Regions from separate parts of the Thalassospira sp. CH_XMU1458 genome, predicted to be linked through region 2. Evidence: predicted binding sites of a transcription regulator. Region 2 holds the regulator's gene; each other region holds the start of a gene.

Region 1 (3,868 bases), 520 kb from region 2:
TCCGCTGACGGGTGCTGTTGAGTCTGAGGCAGCCACCCTGCCCGATATTATTCAGGAAATGCTTTTGACCCGTTCAAGCGAACGTCAGGGCCGCATGATTGACCACGACCAGGCCGGGTCGATGGAGAAGAAGAAGCAGGAAGGTTATTTCTGATGTCCCATAAATCTGACCTGATTGCTGAAGACATTCTTGGTTACCTCAAGGCCCAGGAAGAAAAAAGCCTTCTGCGTTTCATCACCTGCGGCAGCGTGGATGATGGTAAATCGACCCTGATCGGGCGTCTGCTTTGGGATTCCAAACTGATCTTTGAAGATCAGCTGGCCGCCCTTGAATCAGATAGTCGCAAGGTTGGCACCCAAGGCGGCGAGATTGATTTCGCCTTGCTGCTTGATGGTTTGCAGGCCGAACGCGAACAGGGCATCACCATTGATGTCGCCTATCGCTTCTTCTCGACCGACAAGCGCAAATTCATCGTCGCCGATACACCCGGCCACGAACAATATACCCGCAATATGGCAACCGGTGCCTCGACCGCCGATGTGGCCGTCATCCTGATTGACGCGCGTAAGGGCATTCTGACCCAGACCCGCCGTCACAGCTTCATCACATCGCTTCTGGGCATCAAGCATGTGGTGCTGGCCGTCAACAAGATGGACCTGATCGACTATGATCAATCCAAGTTTGATCAGATCGTTGCAGAGTATCTGAAATTCGCCGAACAGCTGAACTATAGCTCGATCACCGCGATCCCGCTTTCGGCCCTTCGTGGCGATAACATGATCGAGCCGAGCGCGAATACGCCCTGGTATTCCGGCCCGACGCTTCTGGCCCATCTTGAAGATGTGCAGGTCGAACAGGATGCGATTGAAAAGCCGTTCCGTTTGCCAGTGCAGTGGGTGAACCGCCCGAACCTTGATTTCCGGGGTTTTTCCGGCACCATTTCATCAGGCCGCGTCAAACCGGGTGACGAGGTTGTCGTTACCGCATCGGGCCAGACCAGCAAGGTCAAGGACATCGTCACCTTTGATGGCAACCTTGACGAAGCGATTGCTGGTCAGGCGATCACCCTGACCCTTGAAGATGAAATCGACATTTCGCGTGGCGACATTTTGGCACACGCAGATGCCAAACCCGACTTTGCCGATCAGTTCGAAGCCCGCATCATCTGGATGCATGAAGATCATCTTCTGCCCGGCCGTCCCTATCTGATCAAGATGGGCGCACAGGTTGCCAATGCGCAGATCAGCGACCTTAAATACAAGGTCAATGTGAACACGCTTGAACATGTGGCGGGCAAGACGCTTGAGCTTAATGAAGTCGGGATTGCCAATATCTCGGCCGACAAGGCGCTGGCGTTTGACCCATATGATCAGAACCGTCATTCAGGCCGCTTCATCATTATTGACCGCTTTACCAACGCCACCGTTGGGGCGGGCATGGTCAACCATTCCCTGCGCCGTGCGACCAACATCAAATGGCAGGAAATGGACATCAACAAGGGCGCGCGTGCCTATCAGAAAGGCCAGAAATCGGTCATTCTGTGGTTTACCGGCCTGTCGGGTGCAGGCAAATCGACCGTTGCCAACCTAGTTGAGAAAAAGCTCCACGCCCTTGGCAAGCACACCTACACCCTTGATGGCGACAATGTCCGTCATGGCCTGAACAAGGATCTTGGCTTTACCGATGCCGATCGCGTGGAAAACATCCGCCGTGTGGGGGAAACCGCCAAGCTTTTTGTCGATGCGGGCGTGATCACGCTGGTGTCCTTCATCTCGCCGTTCAAAAGCGAACGCCAACTGGCGCGCAGCCTTGTTGAAAAGGACGAGTTCATCGAGGTGTTTATCGACACCCCGCTTGAAGTCTGCGAACAGCGCGATGTGAAGGGGCTTTATAAAAAGGCCCGTGCCGGCGAGATCGCCAACTTCACCGGGATCGACAGCCCCTATGAGCGCCCGGAAAATGCCGAGATCACGGTCAACACATCCGATCAAACCGCCGAAGAAGCCGCAGAGGCCATTGTCGCCAAGCTTGAAGAATTCGGTGTTCTCGGGGCCTGGTTCCCGGAAATCTGATCTGCACTCAGACATGCATTCAGGAAAACCCGGCATTTGCGAATGCCGGGTTTTCTTTTGCTTCAACCACATATCACCGATCCTGAAAAACCCGATTGGATACGCCTTGACTCCTGTTCCGCTTTGACCACATAAAACAGAACAAAACAGGAACAATAAAATGTCAGACAGACGCATTCATCAGGCACGCGCGGCACTGGCGCGGGCCGAGCAACAATGGAAGGTTCAGGTTTCCTGTCTGTCCGGTGGGCCAGATCGGGTAGACAGGGTGATTGCGCGTGCCTTTGGCAGCACATTCCTGCGCGATCATATCAGCCTCGGCGGTCTTGCCCCGATTGGCCTGCATGAAGTGCTTTGCGGCCATGATGATTGCGCGGCGTCCCTTTTGGCGTGGTATCTGGCGACATTGTCTGTGGATGCGTCCTCTGATGCCTCTAATCACCCATCTGCCCCGCCACCCGGCAAGGGCATTTTCTGGATCCGGCAGCGTCGGGCCCTTGATCAGGGCGGGTTTTATGCCCTTTCCCTGCCGATGACGGCCCTTGAACCCAAACCGTTGATGATGACAGTCGATCAACAGGCCACCGCCCTTTGGACCTGCGAGGAAGTGGCAAAATCCGGTCAGGTCCGTGCGGTGATCATTGAAACCACCGACTATGACCTGACCACCGCCCGGCGCCTGCAACTGGCCTGTGAAAGTGGTGGCACACGCATCATTGTTTTGCGCCCGCTTGCCAGAAACGGGCGCATTCCGACCTCAAGCGCATGGACGCGCTGGCAAATCACACCTGTAAACGCCTTGGAACCAACAGAACGACCAACAGGAAACGACCATCATCTCAGCCTGATCGGGGGACGCGGGGTCCGACCGGGAAGCTGGAAAGTCAAAACCGATGCAACAACGTTTTCTTTATCTGTGGCTGACCCACTGGAAAACCGACTGTCAGAAGCCTCAACACAAGACAGGCACGCCCACGCCTGATCAGCCCCGCGATGCTGACAGTCTGAAAACTGCCCCACAGGCCTCAAAGCCACAAGACACCCCGCACGTGATCACGCGCAGCGATCACAAGGGTGTGCTCGTCTGCGGCCTGAATGCAGCGGCACAAAAGGCCGGACTTCATGGTGGCATGCGTTTGTCGGATGCGCGCAGCATCCTGCCCGATCTTCAGGACAGCCCTGAAGAGCCTGAACTCTGCGATGGCAAATTTGCCCGTCTGGTGCGCTTCATGGACCGCTATAGCCCATGGATTGCGCCGGATCGGGACTTGCATGCGCATGGGCTTAATGGGGATGCTGGCCTATGGCTTGAAATCACTGGCGGCAGTCATTTGTTTGGCGGCGAAAGTGCGATGATCAAACAAATCCTGCGCGATATGAAGGCCCAAGGCATTGCTGCCCGCACCGCCATTGCCGATACCGCTGGTGCCGCATGGGCCGCGGCCCGGTGTCATCCGGGCGCACCCAATGAGCGCATCTTGTCCCTGCCACGCGATCACGGGATTGCGGCCGGGTTTCCGGCATCCTGTCTGCGATTATCGGATGACATCAGCGCGGTTCTGTCGCGACTTGGCCTGAAACACCTTGGCGATATCACACCCCTGCCGCGTGCCAATATCACCACCCGCCTTGGCCCGGATGTGTTGCATCGCCTTGATCAGTTTTATGGCCGCCTGCCCGAACATCTGAATTTTGAGCTGCCCGATGCGCCGTGGCTGATCAAACAAAGCTTTGGCGAACCATTGGGGAGTGCTGACACGCTGGCACATGCGATTGAAAGCATGGTGGCCGATCT
Region 2 (3,868 bases):
CATTGGCGAACGCGGTGAAGTCTCCCCGGATATTGCCGATAACCTTCGCAAATCCGGGCTTGCGCATTTGTTGGCGATTTCCGGTCTGCATATGGGATTGCTGTGCGGGACGGTGTTTTTCCTGATCCGGTTCGGGTTGGCCGCCATTCCATCAATTGCCTTGCGCTATCCGATCAAGAAATGGGCAGCGATGGCGGCCATGCTGGCGGGGCTTGTCTATCTTGGATTATCCGGGGCGACCATCCCGACCCAGCGCGCCTTTGTCATGTTGCTTGTGGTTTGGCTGGCACTCCTGCTGGATCGCCGTGCCATATCGCTGCGCCTTGTGGGCGTGGCCGCGATCATTGTTTTGATCCTTCGGCCTGATGCGGCGCTTGGCGCCAGTTTCCAGCTCTCCTTTGCCGCCGTTGGCGCACTTGTTGCGTTTTATGACGGGCCGGGGCGGCGCTGGCTGGATCGGCAGGGGATGCTGTCCTGGTATGAGCGTGCCGGTCTTTATCTTGCCGGTTTGCTGCTGACCAGTTTGATCGTGACGGCGGTGACTGCGCCCATTATCGGCTATCATTTCGGCCGTATTTCAATGCTCGGCGTACTCGCCAATCTGGTCGCCATTCCGGTCATGGCATTCTGGGTCATGCCCTGGATTGTCGTGACGCTGGCGCTGATCCCGATTGGGTTATCAGGGTTTTCTTTGGCCGCGATGAAGCCCGGATTGACGGTATTGTTGGAAACCGCCGAACTGGTTGCCGCACAGGACTGGGGGCTTTGGTATGTCTCGGGCCTTGATATGCTGGCGGTTGCCTTGGGGCTGTTTGCCTTGGCCTGGATCGTTATCTGGCGCGACAAGGTGATGATCGTGCCGGTCCTTCCGGTGATTTTTGCCGCCATTATCTTTCAGGCACTGCACAAAGAACCCGAAATCCTGATTTCGGGCGACCGCGAAAGCTGGGCTGTTTATGATCCCGATGCCGCTATCCTGCATACCTCATCGCGGCTGAATGACTTTCAAAAAGGCATCTGGATGAGCCGCTTTGGTATTCGCCCCGAACAGGAACCAAGCCGCGTACAGGCCTGCCAGAACGACCCGTGCTCCCTTGGTGTTAGCGCTAACATCGTTCCGTCACGGATCATCGTCGCAAGCCGTATTGCCAATCCGTTTTATGCCTGCCGTAATGCAGATATCATTGTCAGCCTGAAAACCGATCTACCAACCACCTGTCAGGCCTCTGGCGCGCGCGTGATCATCGATGATGACGTTCTGTGGTGGCAGGGCGGTGTTGCGATCAAACTGCCGTCTGAGCCTGGCGAAAAGCCAGAAATCAACACCGTCCGTGCGGAAACTGGCAATTGGCCCTGGATCATCATCGGCGGCAGAGCAGGGCGCTAACAACCTGATCGTACTCAAAACAAAAACGCCCGGGCACAAGCATCGGGCGTTTTTGTTTGTAACTTCGCGCAAGCAATCAGTACTGACGCAGCAGCCCGACCAGACGGCCCTGAATGCGCACGCGATCTGGCGACAGGGCGCGGGTTTCATAGCGTGCGTTGGCCGGTTCCAGCAGAACTTCACCACGTCCGCGTTTCAGGCGCTTAAGCGTGGCTTCGCTGTCATCGACGAGTGCCACCACAATCGTTCCGTCATGGGCCTGTTCACAGCGCTGGATCAGGACGGTATCGCCATCAAGAATGCCGGCATCAATCATCGAATCCCCCGATACTTCAAGGGCATAGTGATCACCGGCACCAAGCAGGGCGGCCGGGACCTGCACCATGGTCGTTTGATCGCGAAGGGCCTCGATCGGTGTACCGGCAGCAATCCGGCCATAGAGCGGCAAACCAACGGATTCCCCGGCTTCCGAGAAGGCGGTTGGCACCGTGGTTGGTCGATGCGCGGCCTTTCGCACACTGGCAAGCGAGGTCACATTGTTTGGCGTTTCCGGGGCGTCATCATCGCTGTTTTCCGGAAGTCTGACGACCTCAAGCGCGCGTGCACGGTGCGCAAGGCGGCGGATAAAGCCGCGTTCCTCGAGGCCTGTGATCAGGCGGTGAATGCCGGATTTGGATTTAAGGTTCAGGGCCTCTTTCATTTCATCGAAAGAGGGCGAAATCCCGTGATCGCGAAGGTAATTGTCTATATAGACCAGCAACTCATATTGCTTGCGCGTCAGCATGTTATTTCCCGAACCTGTAAAAAGAACAAAAAGGATACACAGATGTTCTACTTTAGTTCTTTTCGCGGGTCAAGCGGCTCTGTGCGATTTGACGGAAAAACCGAATAATCGCCGTGATCCTTCAAAAAATATGAATAGTAGGCGGTCCGCAGTGACAGGAAGCTAGTCCGCGACGAAGGTACCCGATTTGCCACCTTCTTTTCGGGTGACCCGCAAATCGGTAATCCTCATACTTTTATCAACCGCCTTGCACATGTCAAAAACCGTGAGTGCTGCGACCGAGGCAGCGGTGAGGGCTTCCATCTCGACACCGGTCTTGCCGGTTGTCTTGCAGGTGGCGGTGATATCGACGGCATCGGCATCGTTGGCCAGTTCGAGATCCACGGTGACAGAAGTCAGGGGCAGGGGATGACAAAGCGGGATCAGGTCAGGGGTCTTTTTCGCCCCCATGATCCCGGCAAGCTGGGCGATGCCAAGAACATCCCCCTTTTTATGGCCGCGCGCCGCAATCAGCTTTGCCGTTTCGGAAGACATCAGAACCCGGGCCTTGGCAATCGCAATGCGTGCGGTTTCTGCCTTGGCCGAAATATCGACCATCACCGCGTTGCCACCGGCATCAATATGGGAAAGCTTGTCTGCCATTGGTTCTGTCCAGTATTGATCAGGCCGCAAGGCCAAGCAGTTTGCGGGTGGCGGTTGCGACGTCGTCCTGGCGCATCAGGCTTTCGCCGATCAGGAAACACTCAGCGCCGACCTTTGCCATGCGTGCAAGGTCATCAGGGGTAAACAGGCCGCTTTCAGCCACCAGCAACCGGTCATCGCCGACCATGCTTGCCAGTTCCTCGGTCGTGGTGAGCGAGATTTCCATGGTTTTGAGGTTGCGGTTATTAATGCCCACAAGGCGCGATTTGAGTTTCAGCGCGCGTTCGAGTTCCGGGGCGTTGTGCACCTCGATCAAAACATCCATGCCAAGGCTGTGCGCGGCATCTTCAAGCTCAGAAGCCAAGCTATCTTCAAGGGCTGCCATGATCAGAAGGATGCAATCGGCACCAAGCGCACGTGCCTCGGTTATCTGGTAGGGATCAACCATGAAATCCTTGCGAAGGGCCGGAAGATCGACCGCCGCACGGGCCGCGACCAGATAGCTGTCATCGCCCTGGAAATAGGGGATGTCGGTCAGAACCGACAGGCAGCTTGCCCCGCCAGCCTTATAGGCCTTGGCGAGTTCCGGCGGATTGAAGTCCGGGCGGATCAGCCCCTTGGACGGGGATGCCTTTTTGATTTCGGCAATCAGGCCATAACGGCCATCGGCAACACTGGTTTCAAGGGCCTTGATAAAACCACGCGGGGCTGATTGTGCCTTTGCCTCGGCCTCGAGGGTGGCAAGCGTCTTGCGCGCCTTGCAGGCCGCAACGTGATCGCGTTTGTCGTTGCAGATTTTGGCTAGTACGTCGCTCACGCCGGGGTTCCTTCATTGGTAATCTTCACAAGCCCTTGCAGGGTTTCAGCAGCCTTGCCGCTATCAATGGCGTCTGCGGCCTTTTTGATGCCATCAGACAGATCGCTGGCAATGCCGGTGACCACAAGTGCCGCGCCAGCATTCATCAGAACGATGTCGCGGTACGGGCTTTTCTTGGCGGCCAGAAGGTCGGTAATCGCCCTGGCATTGACATCGGCATCACCACCCTTGAGGTCGT
Region 3 (3,868 bases), 200 kb from region 2:
CTTTCAGATGATCGCACATGGTGTGGCCTGATCGCGGACGGGTTTCACGTCCATGCTGCCGTGATCAAAACCGCCGTCCGCGCCAAGGCCGCGGGCAAGGTGATGCTGGTCACCGATGCCATGCCAACGGTTGGTGCCGCCGATAAACGGTTCAAGCTGGGCGATGAGGAAATCATTGCAGTTGCTGGGCGCTGCGCGCTCGCGGATGGGACGTTAGCGGGTTCGGACCTTGATATGATTTCAGCTGTGCGCAATTGCATGGAAATGGCCGAAATCGGGCTTGATGAAGCGCTTCGCATGGCGTCGCTTTATCCAGCGGAGTTCCTCGGGCTTGGTGATGTTCTTGGTCGCTTGGCACCGGGCTATCAGGCCGATATGATTTTGTTTGATGATCAGTTCAAAGTGACGCAAAGCTGGATCAAGGGCGTGCAAGAGAGTTACGCCTGAGCAAACGCAATATTTTCCGAAAGTCTATGACGGAAAGCCTTGACCTGAGACAGCATTTCGAAGATGCATTGGGCTCTGTAACAGTTTGTATGCAGGGTCTTCAGGTGATTTTGCTGCTGATCTGTTTTTACTCTGACCCCCAGGAGGAGTACCCACATGCCTTCCGTTAAACCCGGTGTTGTTACCGGTGCTGCCTATCGCGAACTCGTTTCTGCCTGCAAGCAGGACGGTTACGCCCTTCCCGCCGTCAATATTACGTCTTCAAGCACGATGAACGCAGCCCTTGAAGCTGCTGCAAATGCCGGATCTGACATTATCATTCAGCTTTCGAATGGTGGTGCACAGTTCTTTGCCGGCAAGGGCATCAAGGACGCTGCTGCGGCCCGTGTTCTCGGCGCCGTATCTGCTGCGCGTCATGCACAGCTTCTGGCCGAACATTATGGTGTTGCTGTTGTCATGCATACCGACCACGCAAACCGCAAGTTTGTGCCATGGGTCGATGAAATGCTGAAATGGAGCGAAAAGGCCTATGCCGAAACTGGCAAGGCGCTTTACAGCTCTCATATGCTGGATCTGTCCGAAGAATCCGTTGAAGACAACCTCGCGACCTGCGAGACCTTCCTGAAACGGATGTCAGCCATCGAGATGAGCCTTGAGATCGAACTGGGCGTCACCGGTGGTGAAGAAGACGGTATCGGTCATGAGCTTGATACCTCGGTTGAGGAAATCGATCCGCGCCTTTACACCCGCCCGGAAGAAGTCGAAGAAGCTTATCGCCGTCTCTCGCCGCTTGGTCACTTCTCGGTCGCGGCAGCGTTTGGCAACGTGCACGGCGTTTACAAGCCCGGCAACGTGAAGCTTCGCCCGGAGATCCTTCTGGAAAGCCAGAAATACGTGGCCGAAAAGCACGGTCTGGGTGATCGCCCGCTCGACTTCGTATTCCATGGCGGTTCCGGTTCGGAAAAAGAGAAAATCGAAGAAGCTGTCAGCTATGGCTGCTTCAAGATGAATATCGATACCGATACCCAGTTCGCCTATGCCCGCCCGGTTGGCGAGTATGTCGAAGCCAACGCACGTGCGTTCAAGTATCAGGTCGACCCGGAAACCGATCAGCCATACAAAAAGCAGTATGACCCGCGCGTCTGGATCCGCGAAGCTGAGCTGTCGATGGCAGCACGCCTTGAAGAAGCTTTCAAGGACCTCGGTGCAACCGGTCGTACGGTTACCAAAGGCTAAGCCAGATCAAAAACCTGACCGTTCCGGTCACAGGATTTATGAAGCCCGCCGGTCTTGTTCGGCGGGCTTTTTCGTGGCTCTGTCATGCATCGGGTTGTTAATTGCGGATCTCCTGACAAATACTGACAGGAACTGTCAGGGGTGCGCTTGCGTATAGCTTACGGCTCCTCTATACACTTTCCGAACAATTCAGGAACAAAAGGCCCGACATGCTGACGAAAATCTCGGTTCGCGGTGCGAAAGAACACAACCTTCAGAACATTGATGTTGAACTGCCGCGCGATTCCCTCGTGGTGATTACCGGTCTGTCGGGATCAGGCAAAAGTTCTCTGGCCTTTGATACCATCTATGCCGAAGGTCAGCGCCGCTATGTCGAAAGCCTGTCGGCCTATGCCCGCCAGTTCCTGGAACTGATGCAAAAGCCCGATGTCGAATATATCGACGGGCTGTCACCAGCCATCTCCATCGAACAAAAGACGACCTCGAAGAACCCGCGTTCGACCGTTGGCACCGTCACCGAAATTTATGACTATATGCGTCTGTTGTGGGCGCGTGTCGGCATCCCCTATTCGCCCGCCACAGGTCTGCCGATTGTCAGTCAGACCGTTTCGCAAATGGTCGACCGCGTCATGGAGATGGAGGAAGGTACGCGTCTTTACCTTCTGGCCCCGATCGTGCGTGGCCGTAAAGGTGAATACAAAAAAGAACTGCGTGAACTTCGCGCACGCGGCTTCCAGCGCGTCAAGATCGATGGCGAAATGTATGACATCGACGAAGCACCGGAACTGAACAAGAATCTCAAACACGATATTTCAGTCGTGGTTGATCGCCTGATCGTCAAGGATGGCATTTCAACCCGTCTGGCAGACAGCTTTGAAACCGCGCTTGAACTTACCGACGGCATCGTTTTGACCGAAGATGCCAAAACCGGCGAAACCACTGTTTTTTCAGCAAAGTTCGCCTGCCCGGTTTCCGGCTTTACCATCGAGGAAATCGAACCGCGACTGTTCTCATTCAACAACCCGTTTGGTGCCTGCCCGGCCTGTGATGGCCTTGGCACCCAGATGGAATTCGACCCGATGCTGGTCGTCCCGGATGAAAGCAAGACGCTCGAAAACGGTGCCGTCGCGCCCTGGGCCAGTACAACATCGAAATACTATCTCCAGACCCTGAAATCGGTTGCCAAGCACTTTGACTTCAAAACCAATGTCCCTTGGGAAAAACTGCCCAAGAAAGCACAGGACATCATCCTGCATGGATCGGGCGAAGAAGAAGTCACGGTGACCTATGATGACGGATCACGTAGCTATAAGGTGTCGCGTCCGTTTGAAGGTGTCATTCCCAACATGTCGCGCCGCTGGCGTGAAACCGACAGCCAGTGGGCCCGTGATGAACTGTCCAAATACCAGATGGTGTCGCACTGCCCCACCTGCACGGGCAAACGCCTGAAACCCGAAGCACTGGCAGTAAAGGTTGATGGCTGCGACATTTCGCAGGTCACCGATCTTTCGATTGCCAAGGCCGCCGACTGGTTCCTGGCACTGGAAGATAAGCTGAACGCAAAAGAAACCGAGATTGCGCGTCGCATCCTTCGCGAAATCAATGATCGGCTGCGTTTCCTGCGCGATGTCGGCCTGGATTACTTATCGATGTCCCGCACATCCGGCACGCTTTCCGGCGGCGAAAGCCAGCGTATCCGGCTGGCGTCCCAGATCGGTTCGGGCCTGACAGGTGTTTTGTATGTGCTCGATGAACCATCCATCGGCCTGCATCAGCGCGACAACGACCGCTTGCTTGAAACGCTGAAACGCTTGCGTGACCTTGGCAATACGGTCCTTGTCGTCGAACATGACGAGGACGCCATTCGGGCTGCCGACTATGTTGTGGATATGGGCCCGGGTGCCGGTATTCATGGCGGCCGTATCGTTGCCGAAGGAACCCCGGAACAGATCCAGCAAAACCCAGACAGCCTGACGGGGAAATACCTTGTCGGCGTTGAACAGATTGCAGTTCCAAAAGAACGCCGCAAGGGCAATGGCAAGGCAATTACCATCAAAGGGGCAACGGCCAACAACCTGCAGGGCATTGATGTAGATTTCCCACTCGGCAAGTTCATCTGTGTGACCGGGGTTTCGGGCGGCGGGAAATCAAGCCTTGTGATTGAGACGCTGTATAAGGCGCTGGC
Region 4 (3,868 bases), on a different contig from region 2:
CGCGAATGCTGTTTTCGATCTCCTTGGTCATTTCCGGATTCTCGCGCAGGAAGCTCTTGGCGTTCTCGCGGCCCTGACCGATACGGGTCGAGTTGTAGGAGAACCAGGAACCGGATTTCTCGACGATACCGGCCTTGACGCCAAGATCAAGGATTTCACCCATCTTGGAAATGCCTTCGCCATACATGATGTCGAATTCAACCTGCTTGAACGGCGGGGCCATCTTGTTTTTGACGACCTTCACACGCGTCTGGTTACCAACGACTTCGTCGCGGTCCTTGATCTGACCGATACGACGGATATCAAGGCGGACAGAGGCATAGAATTTAAGCGCGTTACCACCGGTTGTGGTTTCCGGGCTGCCGAACATCACACCAATCTTCATACGGATCTGGTTGATGAAGATGACCATGCAGTTCGAACGCGAAACAGAACTGGTCAGTTTACGCAGTGCTTGGCTCATCAGGCGGGCCTGCAGACCAACGTGCGTATCGCCCATCTCACCTTCAAGTTCGGCGCGCGGGACAAGGGCAGCAACCGAATCGACGACCAGAACATCAATCGCGCCAGAACGCACCAGCGTGTCAGCGATTTCAAGGGCCTGTTCACCGGCATCGGGCTGGGAAATCAGGAGTTCGTCGGTATTCACACCAAGCTTGCGGGCATATCCCGGGTCAAGCGCGTGTTCGGCATCGACAAACGCACAGGTCCCGCCAAGCTTCTGGGCTTCGGCAACCGTGTGCAACGCCAGCGTGGTTTTACCCGAACTTTCCGGACCATAGATTTCGACGATACGGCCACGCGGCAGACCGCCAATGCCCAGTCCGATATCAAGACCGAGCGAACCGGTTGAAATAGCTGAGATATCAACGGCGCTTTCCCGCTGACCCAGCTTCATAATCGAACCTTTGCCAAATGCCCGTTCGATCTGCCCAAGGGCGGCTTCGAGTGCCTTCTGCTTATCCATAGTATCCTTATCCACCAAATGCAGCGCGGTCTGAATCATTGCTCGAACTCTCTTATTCCACAGGGCCGGGTTGGATGCAACGCAGGCGGTTCCCCGGACCTATAATGCGGAACGCCACCGCTAGACTGTTTTGCCTGTTGCCGCAGCCTGCCACTGCGTTCTTATCGACAAAACAACTGAGAACATAATGCGAACATTCTCACAAAAATTCGGATGTTGCAAGTTTGTTCTCATGGCTTCGATTAGAACTTTCAGAGAACAGATGCTTCAACCGCCCGCCCAACAACAGCGGGGCGTGGGGTCAGTGACGGTTTGGCAATACGATCAGGTGGTGATTTTAAGATGTTCGTGCTTAGGCGCATGTCCATCGTGATCATCGCCATGATGATGGCTTTCGACATGCAATTCACCCGGCACGGTGTAAAGCTGCCCGTGGCGCACGCCCGGCTGTGCCAGAACCTTGTCGGCAAAGGCGCGGATTTCAGAAAGCCGCCCGCGCAGTGTCACACTTTCAAGGCAGGTATCATGATCAATATGGAAGTGCACCGTGGAAACCGTCAGATTGTGATGTTCGTGCTGAGTGCTCATCAGGCGTGATGCCAGCATGCGTTCCTCGTGATCATAGACATAGTTCAGAACCGCAATCCCGACCCCGTCGGCATTGTCTTCAAGCTTGGTGTTCTGAAGCTTTTCACGGATCAGATCGCGAAATCCCTCTGACCGGTTGGTATAGCCGCGGTGATCAAGAAACGCGTCAAACGCCTCCATCAGATCGTCTTCAATCGATACGGTCACGCGGGTCATTTTGACTACCTCTCACAATCAACGGCTTGACGAGTATGATCTTTTTTGAAAAGTTCATACCCGCACATGGTTCTTCCATAAAAACAATTTCCCAAAGGAACGCAAATGTTTCAACCAAAGTTCGCAGCAAGCATGGTGATTGGTGCCGCAACGCTTCTGATCGGTCTGTCGGCAAACGCGCATGAATTCATCGCAAGCCAATCGCCTGAGACGGCGAAGCCGGGCGAGAATGCGACACTTATCCTTGATTCGACCCATCAGTTTGGCCTTCCGGAAGAAGCAGAAGGCGTAAATGATGTGCGCGCCACGCTGATCACCGCCAATGGCACGAACGACATTGCGATTTCCCAAAATGACACCGCGCCCAATCTGATCGGCACGTTTGAAGTGCCCGATACGGCGGCTTGGATTTCCGGCCATCGTCTGGGTGTTGTCTGGTCGCAAACCCCCGATGGCTGGCAGGCCGGCGGTGCCGATGAACATCCCGATGCCATCGCATCGACCCGCTATGAAAAGTTTGCCAAGCTTCTGGTGGGTGTCGAAGGCTCAGCCGATTTTGTTACCAAACCACTTGGTGATGCACTTGAAATCGTGCCGCTCAGCGATCCGCGTGACACCAAGGTCGGCGAGGATGCCGAGTTCCAGATCCTTTTGAACGGTCACCCGTTGACGACATCGGTTCTGGCAACCTATGCCGGATTTACCGAAACACCGTCCTCCTGGGCCTATGCGACAGAGACACTGAGCACCGAGGCCGGCAGTGGCATTGCCAAGATCCGGGTTTCGGCCCCCGGTTTGTGGATTGTGCGTATCGCGGCCGATATGCCCGATGCCGAGGAAGGCGTTGGCAACCACAACATCCGCGCGACGCTATCATTCGCCGTAGATAAATGATGATGGCACGGACCGGCTTTTATCGCCTTTTGGTTCTGATGGCCCTGCTGATTGCGGGGCCATTGGCCGTCCCTGCCCCCGCCCATGCCCATGGTGCTGGTTGGCAGGTCGAAGATAGTGCCAATACAAAGACCTATGGTTTTCGATATACCGACGGATCCCCGATGGCCTTTGCCGAGGTGGTTGTCACAACCAAGGACGGCAAGGTCTGGCAAAAGGCGCGCACGGACCGGGTCGGTCAGTTCTCCCTTGGGCTTGGCGGCACACCAGCACCAGATGCGCCAAGTGAACTCCACATCAAGGTGGCCGATGGCATGGGGCATGTTGTGCAATTGGCCTATCAGCCGACGGACACCGCCAACGCCACAGTCACACCGGGGGGCGGCCAGACGGCAACTGCGTCGTCGACAACGGCCATCCAAGGCACGCCCGCGCTGTTTGATTTGCCGATTTGGGCAAGCATCCTGTTTGGCTGCAGCATCCTCGCGAACCTGTTTGGCGGGCTTATGCTTTGGCAGCGTCGCCAGATGGCTCGAAAACAGTCGAACTGATCAGGGCATGAACAGCAAGGTCACACCGCCAAAGGCAAGGCAGGTTCCGATTACCGCCTGAATGCCAACCGGCTTGCGCAGGATCAGGCCTTCATAAACGATCAGAATAACCGGCGGCAGCGCCATCAGGGTTGAGGCAATCCCGACATTGGCGTTTTGAACCGCCAGCATTGAAAGCCACACACCGATTGCGGGCCCGATAAGCGCGCCCAGCAACAGCCATTTGCCAACATCCGGCGCGATACAGGCCGTAACAGTCCGCCGCACCCGGCCAAGGATGATCGCCAATCCCCACATGGCGATCACGGCGACCAGTGTTCTGATCCAGGTGGCGGAAAGTGCTGAATAGCCATCAATCAGGGCATATTTCGCCGTGATCAGATTTGCGACCTGACCGACCGCGCCGCCAAAACCAAACAGAATGCCAATGGCATAATTGCGTCCCTCAAGCCCGATCGGGCGGCCCTTTTTGCCAAGAATGACAATCAACACCCCCCCCACCCCACAGGCGATCCCGGTGATTTCAATCGGGCGCAGCGTTTCATCAAACAGGACCCAGGCCAGAACCGCGCCCATGATCGGAACGGTCGACATCAACAACATCGAAAGCCGCGCACCGATCAGAACAAAAGCCTGAAATAGCATGGCATCG

Evidence for each region. Region 2 encodes LexA, which represses DNA repair genes until DNA is damaged. Its sites were predicted from a motif close to ATGTTCTANTTTGGTTC; they were not measured.
Region 1: the regulator LexA is predicted to act here: its motif matches at 2,213-2,229, upstream of WBY09_RS13940 (ImuA family protein).
Region 3: the regulator LexA is predicted to act here: its motif matches at 1,866-1,882, upstream of uvrA (excinuclease ABC subunit UvrA).
Region 4: the regulator LexA is predicted to act here: its motif matches at 1,148-1,164, upstream of recA (recombinase RecA).

Annotation. Positions count from the first base shown of each region.
Region 1 is NZ_JAYMDW010000002.1:1,402,033-1,405,900, forward strand. Features, by position in the region: gene cysD (sulfate adenylyltransferase subunit CysD) at 1-154, shown strand, start outside; gene cysN (sulfate adenylyltransferase subunit CysN) at 154-2,073, shown strand; gene WBY09_RS13940 (ImuA family protein) at 2,234-3,055, shown strand; gene WBY09_RS13945 (Y-family DNA polymerase) at 2,967-3,868, shown strand, end outside.
Region 2 is NZ_JAYMDW010000002.1:881,779-885,646, reverse strand. Features, by position in the region: gene WBY09_RS11555 (ComEC/Rec2 family competence protein) at 1-1,387, shown strand, start outside; gene lexA (transcriptional repressor LexA) at 1,464-2,171, opposite strand; gene moaC (cyclic pyranopterin monophosphate synthase MoaC) at 2,334-2,813, opposite strand; gene trpC (indole-3-glycerol phosphate synthase TrpC) at 2,833-3,630, opposite strand; gene trpD (anthranilate phosphoribosyltransferase) at 3,627-3,868, opposite strand, start outside.
Region 3 is NZ_JAYMDW010000002.1:677,615-681,482, reverse strand. Features, by position in the region: gene nagA (N-acetylglucosamine-6-phosphate deacetylase) at 1-447, shown strand, start outside; gene fbaA (class II fructose-bisphosphate aldolase) at 604-1,683, shown strand; gene uvrA (excinuclease ABC subunit UvrA) at 1,893-3,868, shown strand, end outside.
Region 4 is NZ_JAYMDW010000003.1:698,334-702,201, reverse strand. Features, by position in the region: gene recA (recombinase RecA) at 1-1,006, opposite strand, end outside; gene nikR (nickel-responsive transcriptional regulator NikR) at 1,292-1,771, opposite strand; gene WBY09_RS17250 (DUF4198 domain-containing protein) at 1,877-2,665, shown strand; gene WBY09_RS17245 (hypothetical protein) at 2,668-3,216, shown strand; gene WBY09_RS17240 (DMT family transporter) at 3,217-3,868, opposite strand, start outside.